DNA from 2 places in the Cohnella sp. LGH genome. Region 2 is predicted to be linked to the other one. Evidence: predicted binding sites of a transcription regulator. Region 2 holds the regulator's gene; the other holds the start of a gene.

Region 1 (6,693 bases), 100 kb from region 2:
TAAATGCCTTGAGCCGTTCTCGAACCGATGCCGGAAGCCGGACGATCCCCGGAAGCACGACGACGGAGAAGCGTTCGTCGCGGATACGCAGCGTTCCTCCCCCAATCTCGCAGCGATCCTCGTCTACCAGCAGATCCATCGACAAAATATCAAAATCGTACTGGCTCTGCATCAACGCCTTGCACACCCCGTCCAGCTCGTTCTCGTCTCCTCCCCAGTGCGCCTCGGCCGGATAAAGGACGGCGATCGGCGCGACATGCCGCGCTTCCCTGAGCATGAGGCAGGAACGGTTCGCGTAGTCCCCCCATTGCCTGAAATACGGCCACTGCGGATTGCGTCCGCCCGCATAGAAGTGAGGAGGACAATCCGGATCCGGAAAAATCGGGGAAAACGCGTGCGGCACATACCAATTCGTACCCCTGGCCGTCATCCAGTCGGTCAGCCATTTCATCTCCCGTAGGCCGAGGTCCCAGCCGTAAGCGCCGAAGTTCTCGCACATGACCAAGCTTGTGCCTACCTCCAGATGCGCCGCCGATTGGGCCAGCTTGGCCAAGGTGTAGTGGAAGAAGTCGGGATAAGGACGATCACGATACGTTTTGAATTGCGGAAAATGCTCCTCGTAGGAGGAGCTCTTCTGCTCCGAATCGACCTGGCGCAGCACGAAATCGTAACCGCCCATATCGAAGTGCTTCGTCGTACGAAAAAAATGCCCGACGCCGAAGCCGTGATTCATATGCGCCCGATTATCCTCAACGACGTGCCCGATGAACTGCACTCCGTTCGCGTGGCACCAACGCTGGATGCGGGCGAAAAAGTTTTCCGAGAACAGCTTCGTAAGATGATCCATAAAATCGGTCCGGAAGCTTGCGGTATTCTCCTCGTCTTCGTCCAGCCACAGCGCTTCGACGCAGCCATACAGGTCGTATCCGCACCTCTGCTCGAAAGTATGCCGCACCGAACTCGGCCACGGGAAGCATGGCGTCTCCTCCCCGAATAGCACGTCGTAGGAACCGAAATTTTCAAAGCTGGTCTCGTCCCCGAAGAAGCCCTTCAAGGTCGTGCCCCAATATTCCGGAAAACGGCGCTTGGTCGCTTCGTAGGTAAGCTCGATAAAGCAGTCCGTCACTTCGGGCGACAGGTAATCGACCATCTTGTCGAACATACGCCCGCTCCACGAGGGCTTAACCCCGATGACATGGACCGTCCACGAAGCCGCCTCTCCCGCTTCCCGACGCTCGCGCGCCCATGCCTGCCATTCCGTCCATTGCGCGAATGCCGCCCGTTCTCCCCTCTCCTCAGGAACGCAGACGATTCTGAACAATTCCCCGTCCAGAGGCATGGCCTCGGGCTCTTCCCCTTCGGCGCTCCACAGGAAGCTCGTCTTCGTCAGCACCTGCATCCGATAATCGGGCATTCTCTCCAACACTTTGCCTCCGGCAATGCCTGACGGATAATATTCTTCGTCGAACATCCATACGTCCATGCCAAGCCTTCTCGCTTCGTCCAGACAGATGCCGACGTCCCTCCACCAGTCATCGCCCAAATAATCTGCGTGAGGGCGAGACTCGATGACGAAGCCGCCGCAGCCGCCCTCCTCCATCGCGCGGATCTCCCGCCGCAGCGCTTCCTCCGTCTCCTCTGGCGCTCCGTGCAGCCACAGCAACGGAAACAGGCTGCGCGGCGGTTCGTCGGAAACAAATCGCTCGCGCAGCAAGTCGGATGCTTTCATGAAAATGCCCTCCTCTGTCGATCATAAGCCGATTGTAGCAGTCGGCCGATTCGACCCGGGAGGGCGCAGCTATCGGATGAGGTGGACAATACGATCATTTTCCGGCGAGAAAGTGCTCGCGGTATTGCTTGGGGCTCATTCCTTCGCGCTGCCGGAACAAACGGCTGAAATACTTGCTGTCCTCGTAGCCGCAGACGAAAGCGATCTCCTTCACCGACAGCTCCGTCCCCAGCAGCAGCCGCGCCCCTTTCTCCATCCTGAGCTTGGTCGCATACTCCAGCGGCGGGAGCCCGGTCTGCTCCTTAAACAAGCGATGAAAATGAGGAGCGCTAAAGAACACTTCCTCTCGCCAACGATTGTGGATCTCGCCCGCGTCCGTGTTGTCCCTTACGGCATCGTGGATTTTCAGGATATAATCGGTAATCTCCGCTCTGCCCTTCGATTCCGTCTTCGTCTTCCTGTCGCCCAGCGACTCGTATGTCAGTTCGCCTTCCTGAAGCCCCGTCGCCAGAACCAGCAGCAGCCGCAGCATAGCAGACTGCAGTTCAAGCTTGCGGAGAGGCCGCTCCTGGCGGAACGCCTCGACGACGCTCTCGATCAACCTGCGGATTTCCTCTCCTACCCCGTCGATCCTCACCAGATTCGGCAGCCAGACGGAGCTCAAGCTTGATGCTTCCCCGGGAGCTTCGTCCGGGCGGATCGGTCCGGCCTCTTCCCCGACGATCTGCAGAAGCTCCTCTTCCGAACGAGGCTCCCAATCGAAATGAATCGCCCAATGCGCATAACCGGACGATGCGTCGAGGTCGTCCCGAAAAGAGTGCAGCACCCCCGGAGGGATCATAAGCAGGCTCCCTTCCTTGTAAGCATGGGGCCCGCTTTCCGTGTACAGGACTCCCCGTCCCTTGTCGACCAGAATAAACTCATGGTCGCGAATATAGCGAGAGGGTACCTTTAACGGGAAATCCGTATAATGAGCGAAGCGCACGTAAGGCCTGATCTCCCTGAATTGCGCCAATTGAACGAAGGGCGGCATCGTCTTTCATTCCCCTACTATAAGCTGTGTGATTGGTCTTTTATAACTTTTCGCAGAGGACGACCGGATTCCTCCTAGACTCTATAAGTTGAACCAATGAAGGGGAAGCCCATTACATTCCAAAAGAGATGATTTTGCCGACTTCAGACAGGTTGTTTTGAGCTGCTTGGATCGATAAGAACGATAGAGGTAAGCAGCCCAAAGCCAAAACTCGCGGCAAAACCATTCCCTTTCTCCATTCCACTGGGTCATCTCTTCAAGGTATCTCTGGTTCAACTTATATAGTGGACGATCCTTTTGTTCGCACCCGCTCCGAACTCCAAAATTTAAATGCCAAATCCCTTGCATTTTCAGCCTCCATCCCCTATAATAACTCTTGCTGTACTTAACGAGCGCCCGTGGTCCAACGGATATGACGCAGCCCTCCGAAGGCTGAGATTGAGGTTCGATTCCTCACGGGCGCGCCACCTATACAATTAACATACCGGCCGACTCGGCCGGTTTTTTTGTATTCTCTCGATCGATGAAACGCTCCACGCAAATCAACTTTGACTTTCTTTGACTTTTGCACTCGAATTCGCTATGATAAAAAAACCAATACATGAGGAGGGACGCCAAACATGAGTTTTGTACCTATGGTTGTCGAGCAAACCAATCGAGGAGAGCGGGCTTATGATATCTATTCCCGCTTATTGAAAGATCGAATCGTATTTCTGGGCACACAGGTGAACGACGTAGTCGCCAACTCCATCATCGCTCAGCTGCTGTTCCTGGCGGCCGAAGATCCGGAAAAGGACATCCACCTCTACATCAACAGCCCGGGCGGTTCGATTACGGCCGGAATGGCCATATACGACACGATGCAGTTCATCAAGCCGGACGTCTCCACGATCTGCGTAGGCATGGCCGCATCGATGGGCGCATTCCTGCTCGCCGCCGGCGCGAAGGGCAAGCGTTTCGCCCTGCCGAACAGCGAAGTGATGATCCACCAGCCGCTCGGAGGAGCCGAAGGCCAAGCCAGCGACATCGAAATCCGCGCGCGCAGAATACTGAAGCTGCGGGATAAGCTGAACGGCATTCTCGCCGAACGCACAGGTCAGCCTTTGGAGAGAATCGAGAAGGATACCGACCGCGACAATTTCATGGAAGCCGAAGTCGCTCGCGAATACGGACTGATCGATAAAGTCATCGACAAAGTCAATTAATCCGCTTCACCGCCAAGGAGCTGTTCCGCCTCGTCAAGAGGATGAGAACAGCTCCTTTTTTAACGAAAAATAAATAGCATAATTCCATATTTATGTCAATAAAAATTCAAAAGATTGAATGCCCTCTCTGCTAACCCGCCAAACCATGGTATCCTGTAAGATGTAGGATTCCATTTAGACCCAGTTCTAGCTATCTCTTAGGAACTTTGGAAGAGAGGAATTATGTATGCTCGAAAGACCGTATCCTTATTTAGTATCGTCCGAGACTCCGTCTGCGGCAGGCTGCGCGAACTCCGTTCCCGTAGACATGGTAGCAGCTCGTCGATTGAGCGATAAAGCATCCTTGCTTCGCCCGCTTAAAGATGAGCATCTGTTGGAAGTTTACAGAGAAGCCAAGAAGATGAATCTGTCTCACGAGTTCATCGAGTTGTTGGAAGAAGCGCTCTCTATTCGACAGTTGAGCCACTATAAGGAAGCCTAAATCTGCATCTTGTTATCGCACATCTTATTCCTGCCCGCCCGCCGGTCTTGGCGAGCGGTTTTATTTTTTTTCGAGGTGGGACAATCGTAAAAAGGCCGCCTCGCGCGCCGAAGGTTCCCTGAACGGGAATCCGATCGATGCGCGAGACGGCCTCTACCCAGCCATCCGCCTTACTGCATTTCGTATTGAACGGTCACCTGCGTGCTGATCTCGATCTGCCCCGATTGCACCGAGGAGGATGCACCGGCTGCCGAAGCCATTTCATTCATCATGACCTTCGCTTGGTCGCGGGCGTAAACAACCGGAACGTTGGCAACGTCGCCTTGCACGATGTTGACGACGCCCTTCAGCTGACGGTTGGCCGACGTCGCTAACACTCCTGCTTTAGCGGCCGCATTTTCCATCGCCTTCTTAAGCGCATCCAGCTCGTACTGCTCCTTCTTCTCCGTAGAGAATTGCACGCCGTCCAGACGATTCGCGCCGGATTCGGTCAGAGCGTCGAACAGCTTGCCGATGTCCGGAAGCTTACGGTAAGTCACTTGAAGCGAATGAACGGCAATATAGCCCTTCAGCACGCGTCCGTCCTTCTCCGTATAATCGTATTCCGGCTGTACGTCGAACCCGGTCGTCGTGACGTCCTTCTTGGCGATGCCGAACGTCTCGTACAGCGTCTTCTCCACTCCCGCGAACTGCTTGGCATTCGCTTGCTGAGCTTCCGTCGCTTTCTTCCCGCGCGTCTCGACCGCCAAGCGCAAATAGGCAACGTCCGGCTCCACCATTACCGAACCGTTGGCTCCGACTGTAATCGTGTAAGGCGCCGCTTGCGCAGTTTCAGCAGACACTGTATTCCCCTCCCCCTTAACAAATCCGAACCATCCAATCACCGCTGCGGCCAGTACGACCGACAACACCTGCAAAGCTCCTTTTTTCATGACCATGCCCCTTTCATCGGTTTGTCTTTATAAACGCGACGAGAGAGACAAATGTTTCACGCCTAGGACAAAAAATCCATAAACGCAAAAAGCCCCTCCAGGGGGCCTCATGCAGAACTTATTATTGATTTTCCAGTTCTTCCTTGCTCACAAGCTGCACTAAAGCGGTTACAGCCTGTTCTGCGTCCGAACCTTCCGCACTTATCGCAACTTCCGTCCCCGAGCTAATCGCCAGGCTCATAATGCCCATGATGCTCTTCGCGTTAACCTTCTTCTCGTCCTTCTCTACGAAGACGTCGGAAGAAAATTTATTGGCCTCTTGCACGAATAGTGCCGCCGGTCTGGCGTGAAGACCTGTCTTAAGCCGAACGACTACCGGCTGTCTCGTCATGGACCGGATACCCCCTATCTTTAATTCGTCCCACTAGTCGGGACCTCCCGTACTCCAGCTCTACATCATTATAACATTGATATGAACAAATGCGCCATACGGTTATGCCCCGCCGTTTCGGATTTTTTCCGCCAGTTCGTCGAGCTTGCGGAGCCGATGGTTGACGCCTGACTTACTGACTTGCCCTTTCAGCAGATCTCCGACTTCCTTCAAGTTAATATCGGGATGCTGAAGTCTGACTTCGGCTACCTCCCGCAGCTTGTCGGGAAGATTGTGCAATCCGACTTCTTTGGCGAGCAGCTTGATATTATCGATCTGCCGAACGGCGGCTCCGATCGTTTTGTTCAAGTTGGCCGTCTCGCAGTTGACGATGCGGTTCACGGAATTGCGCATGTCCCGCATAATGCGGACATCCTCGAATTTGAACAGCGCCTGATGCGCGCCGATGATGTTCAGAAATTCGATGATCTTCTCGCCTTCCTTGATGTAGAGGATAAACCCTTTCTTCCGCTCGATAAACCGGGCGTTCAGATGGAACCTGTTCGCCAGATCGACAAGCGCCTTGCAGTGCTCCTCGTACATCGACGAGATTTCCAGGTGATAAGACGAGCCTTCGGGATTGTTCACTGAGCCGCCCGCCAGGAACGCGCCCCGCAAATAAGCTTTCTTGCAGCAGCTTTTGCGCACAAGCTCCTTGTCGATGCTTGGATGGAACAGAAACCCTTCCGAGACGATGCTCAAATCGTTCAATATCGCTTCGGAGCCGGCCGGAATGCGCACGACATAGACGTTGTTTTTTTTCAGTCGCATTTTTTTACGAACGAGCAGTTCGGTCACGACTGTAAAATGACGCTTTAACAACGTATAGATCCGGCGCGATATGGCGGCGTTCTCCGTAGCGATGTCCAGCATGACCCTGCGG
Region 2 (6,693 bases):
GACCTCGGAGGAGACGATGCTCCAGTTGACGTACCGCCGTTTGGCCCGAATCGTCCCTCCGAAGCAGATCTATGTCGTCACCGCGGAGTTATATCGGTCACTCGTTCTGGAGCAACTGCCCGAATTGAACGAGAGTCGGCTTATTTTGGAGCCTGTGCAGCGGGATACGGGGCCGTGCGTGGCGTTGTCGGCGCTGTATTTTCTTCGGCAGGAAGACAATGAGACGCTCGTCATGATGCCGTCCGATCAGCATATCCCGAATATTCTCGCACTGTATGAAGCGTTCTGCAAAGCGGAGGCGATCGCCGACGCCTCCAGCGCCATCGTGACGCTGGGCATCGTCCCGGTTCGTCCCGAGACGAATTACGGTTACATTCAGACCGCCGGGGGAAAAGGAATCGAGGGCGAGCGGCAGGTCATCGCTTTCATCGAGAAGCCGGACTTGGAGACGGCCTGCCAATTGGCGGCGAAGCCGGACGTTTTCTGGAACAGCGGCATAATCGTATGGCGGCCGTCTACGATCGCGGAGGCAATGGAGAAGCACCAGCCGACCATCTGGAACGCGCTTTCGCAAGCAGGTCAGCATACGGAAAAGGTGTACGCCAGCCTGCCGAAAATATCGGTTGATTACGCCGTGTTGGAAAAGGCGGATAATTTGTTTACGCTGCCGTTCCGCTATGAGTGGGAGGACATGGGAAGCTGGGCTTCGCTGGAGAGAATCCGGGAGGAGGAGGCGGACTCGAACGGCAATATTTTGCACGGCTCCGTCCATGCGTTCGATTCGAGCCACAGCATTATTTTCTCCGAAGGTCGCAAGACGATCGTAATAGGAGCGGAAGACCTGATTATCGTCTCGACCGCGGAAGGCGTATTGATCTGCCATAAGTCAATGGAGCAGAAGCTAAAATCGATCGTTCAGCACGTGGAAAAACAGGGGGGAGGCGTCGGTTGATGAAAGCGCTCGTGACCGGCATATCGGGTTTCGTGGGTAGTCATATGGCGGAATTTCTGCTGCGCCAGGGCGTGGAAGTGGTCGGAACGATTCGCAACCGGAGCCGGATGGACCATATCTCTCATTTGCGGAAGGACATTCGTCTCGCGGAGTGCGAGCTGCGCGATCCATTCTCGGTAGAGACGCTGATCGGTCAGGAGAAGCCGGATCTTATTTTCCATCTTGCGGCGCAGAGCTTCGTGCCGACGTCGTGGAATTCGCCAATCGATACGATTCATAACAATGTCGCGGGTCAGGTTAATCTGTTCGAAGCCGTTCGCAGGTTCGAGTTGCCGGCGAAAATCCAGATCGCTTGCTCAAGTGAGGAATACGGTCAAGTGGAGCCGGAGGAGACGCCGATTCGGGAAACAAACCCGCTTCGTCCGCTGAGCCCCTACGCGATCAGTAAAGTAGCGCAGGATTATTTGGGCTACCAATATTTTAGAAGCTACGGATTGCACGTCGTTCGAACGATTACGTTTAATCATACCGGTCCGCGCCGCGGGGAAAACTTCGTAACGTCCAATTTCGCCAAACAGATCGTCGATATCGAGAAGGGCCGGAAAGCGCCCGTCATTCATGTCGGCAATTTGGAAGCCAAACGCGATTTCACCGACGTGCGCGACGTTGTCCGCGGCTATTGGCTGGCCTTGGAGAAGGGGCAGCCGGGCGAAAACTATAATATCGCGTCTGGAACCTGTTACACGATCGCCGAGATGCTGAATACGCTGCTGAGCTTCAGCAACGTCAATATTGAAGTGCAGACCGATTCGAGCCGACTGCGTCCTTCGGACGTGCAAATCCTGCTCGGGGATTACCGTAAATTTAACGAAGCGACAGGGTGGAAGCCGGAAATTCCGTTCGAACGGACGATGCAGGATCTCCTTCAATACTGGCGCTCGCAGCCTTGAAGGAAGGAGAGGACTAATGGATAATCTGTGCACGATTGTCTCTAAAAATTATATCGCGTTTGCCCGAACGCTTGGGCAATCGTTCCTTGAGCAGCATCCGACTGGCAAAGTGTACGTTTTGCTGGCTGATGAGGACGACGGGACGCTTGCGCATCGCGAAGAGCCGTTCGAATGGGTGCGCCTGCCCGAGATCGGTCTGCCGATTTGGCCCGATATGCGATTCCAGTATGACATTACGGAATTCAATACGGCGGTAAAACCGTTCTTTCTCGAATATTTGCTGCTTAAGCGGGGACTGGAATCGATTGTGTACATGGATCCCGACATTCTCATCACGCACCGGATGGACGATCTGTACCGGCTGCTGCCGCAGCATGCGATCGTGCTGACTCCGCATATTTTGACGCCTCTTCCATCCGACCGGCATAAGCCCGGCGAGGCGGAGCTGCTGCAGGCGGGAGTATACAATCTCGGCTTTATCGCTTTGCACGGTACGGACGAGACGTTCAAGATGCTGCGCTGGTGGAAAGACAGGCTGACATGCGAATGTCTGATGGAGCCCGCTCAAGGCTACCACGTCGATCAGAAATGGATGGACTTCGCGCCGGCTCTGTTCGAGGGCGTTCATATTTTGAAGGACCCGGCATACAATGCCGCATATTGGAATCTTCACGAACGGCCGATCCTTTGGCGCAACGGGATGTACGAGATATACGGGAAGCCGTTGATCTTCTACCATTTCAGCGGTCTGACTCCGGATCTTTCCCGCATCTCGAAGCATCAGAACCGTCACCAATGGACGGATGCTCCGCATTTGCACGGGCTGTTCAACGCCTACGTCTCTCGCCTGATCGCGAACGGCTATCCGACAACGGCAGGCAGCCGTTATACCTACAATTACTTCGATAACGGCGTCGTAATTCCGACAGTCGCCCGCAAGCTGTATCGGAAGCTCGGAGCGCCATCGACGTTCGGCAACCCTTTCCACACGCTGACTCCGAACGGATTCTACCGCTGGCTGTTCGCTCCGGCGAGCGTCGCCGCTCCGATGCCGAATTTGCTGAAGGAAATCTACGAGACTCGGGTCGACCTGCAAAGGCTGTTTCCCGCCGCTCACGGAGCGGACCGGCAGGGATTGATGACCTGGGCCAGGCAGTTCGTTCCGATCGAATACGGCATGGACCCGATTGTCTGGCAACCGGTGATCGATTCCATGATCTACGCTTAGGAGGGGGACGGTATGTTGCCTGGCGTCAATCTGATCGGATACGCGAGATATGAGATGGGGATCGGCGAGTCCTGCAGGCTGGCGGCCAAGGCGCTGAGCGCAGCGGGAATTCCGTTCGGCATTCTGAACTACTCGGGCGGCAATATTTCGCGCGATCGGGATTTGTCCTGGAGCTCGGCCGAGATCGACGCGCCGCTCTACCCCGTCAATCTGTTTCACATCAATGCCGATCGGATGCCGCTCGCCTATTCGGAGCTTGGAGAGGAATGGTTCGGGGGAAGAACGAACATCGGTTACTGGCACTGGGAGCTTCCGGAGTTTCCCGACGAATACGCCGAAGGCTTTCGTCATTTGGACGAAGTATGGGTTCCTTCGGCCTTCGTCCGGGACAGCGTGGCGCGCAAATCCCCCGTTCCCGTCTACGTCGTCCCTCATGGCATTCGAGTGGAGGTTCCCCAAGACGTCCAGCGGAAATCGTTCGGCCTGCCGGAGAAAAAGTTTCTGTTCCTATGCATGTACGATACTTACAGCTATTCTTCGCGCAAAAATCCGTCGGCCGTTCTGAGGGCTTATCGCTTAGCTGTCGAGCGATACGGTATGCAGGCCGGGCTGGTTATCAAAATGAACAATCCACAGCAGGCGGAGGTCGACAATCTGCAGCAGGAGGCGGAGGGACTGCCGAACGTGCGGATCGTCGATCGGGTGCTCAGCCGCTCCGAAGCCAACGCTCTGCTTGCTTGCGCGGATTGCTACATTGCGTTGCATCGCTCCGAAGGCTTCGGCCTGCCTCTGGCTGAAGCGATGTATCTTGGCAAACCGGTCATCGGAACGCATTGGTCGGGCAACGCGGATTTTATGGACGAGATGAACTCAGGTGCGGTGCGCTATCGTCTAACCCGGATCGGAACCCACTACGGCCCGTATAAGGCGCACCAGCAATGGGCGGAGCCCGATCAGGAGCATGCCGTCCATCTCATGTGGAAAGCAGTGTACGACGAGGAATGGAGACGGCGGATCGCCAGCAACGGACAGAGAACGATCCGAACTTTTTTTTCCCCGGAAGCGGTTGGCGAGAAGATCCGGGAGCGGTTGGAGAAGCGAAGGAACGGTCCGGAACCGGGTCGAAGCGGATAAAAGCATGGCTGTCCGGGAGGCGATGCGGCCTCGTGAATCCGGGCAGCTTTTTTTGCTTTTTCCGCAGCATCGGAATCTCGTGCATGCGAAGTTGCATTTTTCAAAAAGCGGCGTATAATAAAGTTATAGTCAAAGAAAGTCAAAGTCAGATCCACCCCTCATTGACTAACCGGCTATGCCGGCTTGGATCGAAGAAAGGAGGTTGGACGTTGCGTAATATTTCCGATCTTATCGAACACTACCTTAAGCAGAGTCTGGAGAACAGCCAGGCAGGCGCTATTGAAATTCAGCGGAGCGAGCTGGCCGACAGATTCTCCTGCGTGCCGTCGCAGATCAATTATGTAATCAGCACGAGGTTCACGCTTGAGAAGGGCTACTACGTGGAAAGCAAACGCGGAGGCGGAGGCTACATCCGTATTCAGCGCGTGAGCCTGCCGTCGGTCGAGGCCGTACAGCGCCATATCCGTCAGACGGTCGGGGAACGGATCGACCAGACAACCGCGGAGGGTCTGATTTACCAGTTGGAGGAGGCCCGGTTTCTGACCGAGAGGGAAGCGCATTTGCTGAAGGCGGCCGTCTCGCGGGATGCGTTGGCGCTTAAGCTTCCGGTCAGAGACGAGATTCGGGCGAAGCTGCTCAAGGCGATGCTGATCGCCTTGCTTGCGAAATGACGGGAGGAGGAAGAAGGCTATGCAGTGCCAGGAATGCGGCAAACGGCCGGCTACGCTTCATTTTACGAAGTTCGTCAACGGGGAGAAAACCGAGCTGCACATCTGCGAGACGTGCGCCAGGGACAAAGGGGAGATGCTTCCCGGGACGGCCGGAGGATTTTCCATTCATAATCTGCTTTCCGGATTGCTCGACTTCGAGCCCCGGAACCAGACGGTCAAGCCGGCGGTTAAGTGCGAAGCTTGCGGGATGACCTATACTCAGTTCAGCAAGGTAGGACGTTTCGGGTGCAGCGAGTGCTACAAGCAATTCTCCGAGCGGCTAGATCCGCTTCTGAAGCGGGTACACGGCAGCACGGTCCACGTTGGCAAAATGCCGAAGCGGGCGGCCGGTCACTTGAAGACGAAGCGCGAAATCGAGCGGCTGAAGAAGGAAATGCAGGGCAGGATCGAGCGGGAGGATTTCGAGACCGCCGCGCAGCTGCGAGACCGGATCCGCGAGCTCGAGAGCGAAATGAGCGGATGAAAGGGAGGGGTTGAACGATGGCGAAAAGAAAATTCACGAAGCAAGCGCTCAGTCAGTGGATGAAAGGGGAAGGCCCCGAATCCGAGGTCGTGATCAGCAGCCGCGTGCGAATCGCGCGCAACTTGCGGAATATTCCTTTTCCGCTGATGGCCAGTCCCGAACAATCGCTGTCGGCGGCGGACCAGCTTCTCGGGGTGGCGGAGAGCGGGCGGCTGAACGGCTTGGGCAAGATCGATCAGATTCGGCTTGCGGAGCTGACCGAGCTGGAGAAGCTGGTGCTGGTCGAGAAGCATCTGATCAGCCCCAATCTGGCGAATGAATCGCGCAACGGGGCTCTGATTCTGAGTCCAAAAGAAGATATTAGTGTAATGATTAACGAAGAGGACCATCTTCGCATTCAATGTTTATACCCGGGATTTCAGGTGAATGAGGCTTGGGATTCGGCCAGCAAGATCGACGATATTTTCGAGGAACAGGTTGATTACGCCTTCGATGAGAAGCACGGATACTTAACGAGCTGTCCGACCAACGTCGGCACGGGCATACGCGTATCGGTCATGATGCACCTGCCCGCGCTCGTCATGACGGGACAGATCAACCGGATTTTGTCGGCGGTGACGCAGGTCGGGCTGGCCGTCAGAGGCATCTACGGCGAGGGCAGCGAAGCGACGGGCAACCTGTTCCAAGTCTCCAACCAGGCGACGCTCGGACAGTCGGAGCAGGAGATTATCGACAATCTATTCCAGGTAGCGCATCAGATCATCGAGCACGAGAAGTCGGCGCGGGTGAAGCTGCTCGGCGAATCGAGGCTGCGTGTAGAGGACCGCGTGCGCAGATCGTACGGCGTTTTGACACAGGCGCTGATCATCGACTCGAAGGAAGCCGCGCAGCGCCTGTCCGATATTCGCCTCGGTTCCCATCTGGGGCTGCTGCCGGAGGTTGAGCCGCACGCATTGAACGAATTGCTCGTCTCGACGCAGCCGGGCTTCCTGCAATTGACGTTTGGGGAAGCGATGAGCCCGGAGGATCGCGATAAGTCGCGGGCGGAATTAATCCGCACTCGACTGGCAACTCTTTCATAAATGTTTTATTCTAAATTTATTAGGAGGTGTGTCTCATGATGTTTGGCAGATTTACGGAACGCGCGCAGAAGGTGTTGGCCCTGGCCCAGGAAGAAGCAGTGCGGTTGGGACACAACAATATCGGTACGGAGCATATTCTTCTCGGCTTGATTC

The links. Region 2 encodes CtsR, which represses protease genes until heat stress. Its sites were predicted from a motif close to ATGGTCAATAAAGGTCAAACA; they were not measured.
Region 1: clpP (ATP-dependent Clp endopeptidase proteolytic subunit ClpP) is a predicted target of CtsR. The motif match lies at 3,308-3,328, and genes of this name have one in related genera.

Annotation. Positions count from the first base shown of each region.
Region 1 is NZ_CP072117.1:7,825,266-7,831,958, forward strand. Features, by position in the region: gene J4772_RS32105 (glycosyl hydrolase) at 1-1,729, opposite strand, end outside; gene J4772_RS32110 (AraC family transcriptional regulator) at 1,824-2,762, opposite strand; tRNA gene J4772_RS32115 (tRNA-Arg) at 3,155-3,229, shown strand; gene clpP (ATP-dependent Clp endopeptidase proteolytic subunit ClpP) at 3,383-3,967, shown strand; gene J4772_RS32125 (sporulation histidine kinase inhibitor Sda) at 4,194-4,448, shown strand; gene J4772_RS32130 (SIMPL domain-containing protein) at 4,619-5,380, opposite strand; gene J4772_RS32135 (HPr family phosphocarrier protein) at 5,502-5,771, opposite strand; gene whiA (DNA-binding protein WhiA) at 5,874-6,693, opposite strand, start outside.
Region 2 is NZ_CP072117.1:7,929,754-7,936,446, reverse strand. Features, by position in the region: gene J4772_RS32740 (mannose-1-phosphate guanylyltransferase) at 1-952, shown strand, start outside; gene J4772_RS32735 (GDP-mannose 4,6-dehydratase) at 952-1,902, shown strand; gene J4772_RS32730 (hypothetical protein) at 1,919-3,130, shown strand; gene J4772_RS32725 (glycosyltransferase family 4 protein) at 3,143-4,264, shown strand; gene J4772_RS32720 (CtsR family transcriptional regulator) at 4,474-4,935, shown strand; gene J4772_RS32715 (protein-arginine kinase activator protein McsA) at 4,955-5,458, shown strand; gene J4772_RS32710 (protein arginine kinase) at 5,476-6,540, shown strand; gene J4772_RS32705 (ATP-dependent Clp protease ATP-binding subunit) at 6,576-6,693, shown strand, end outside.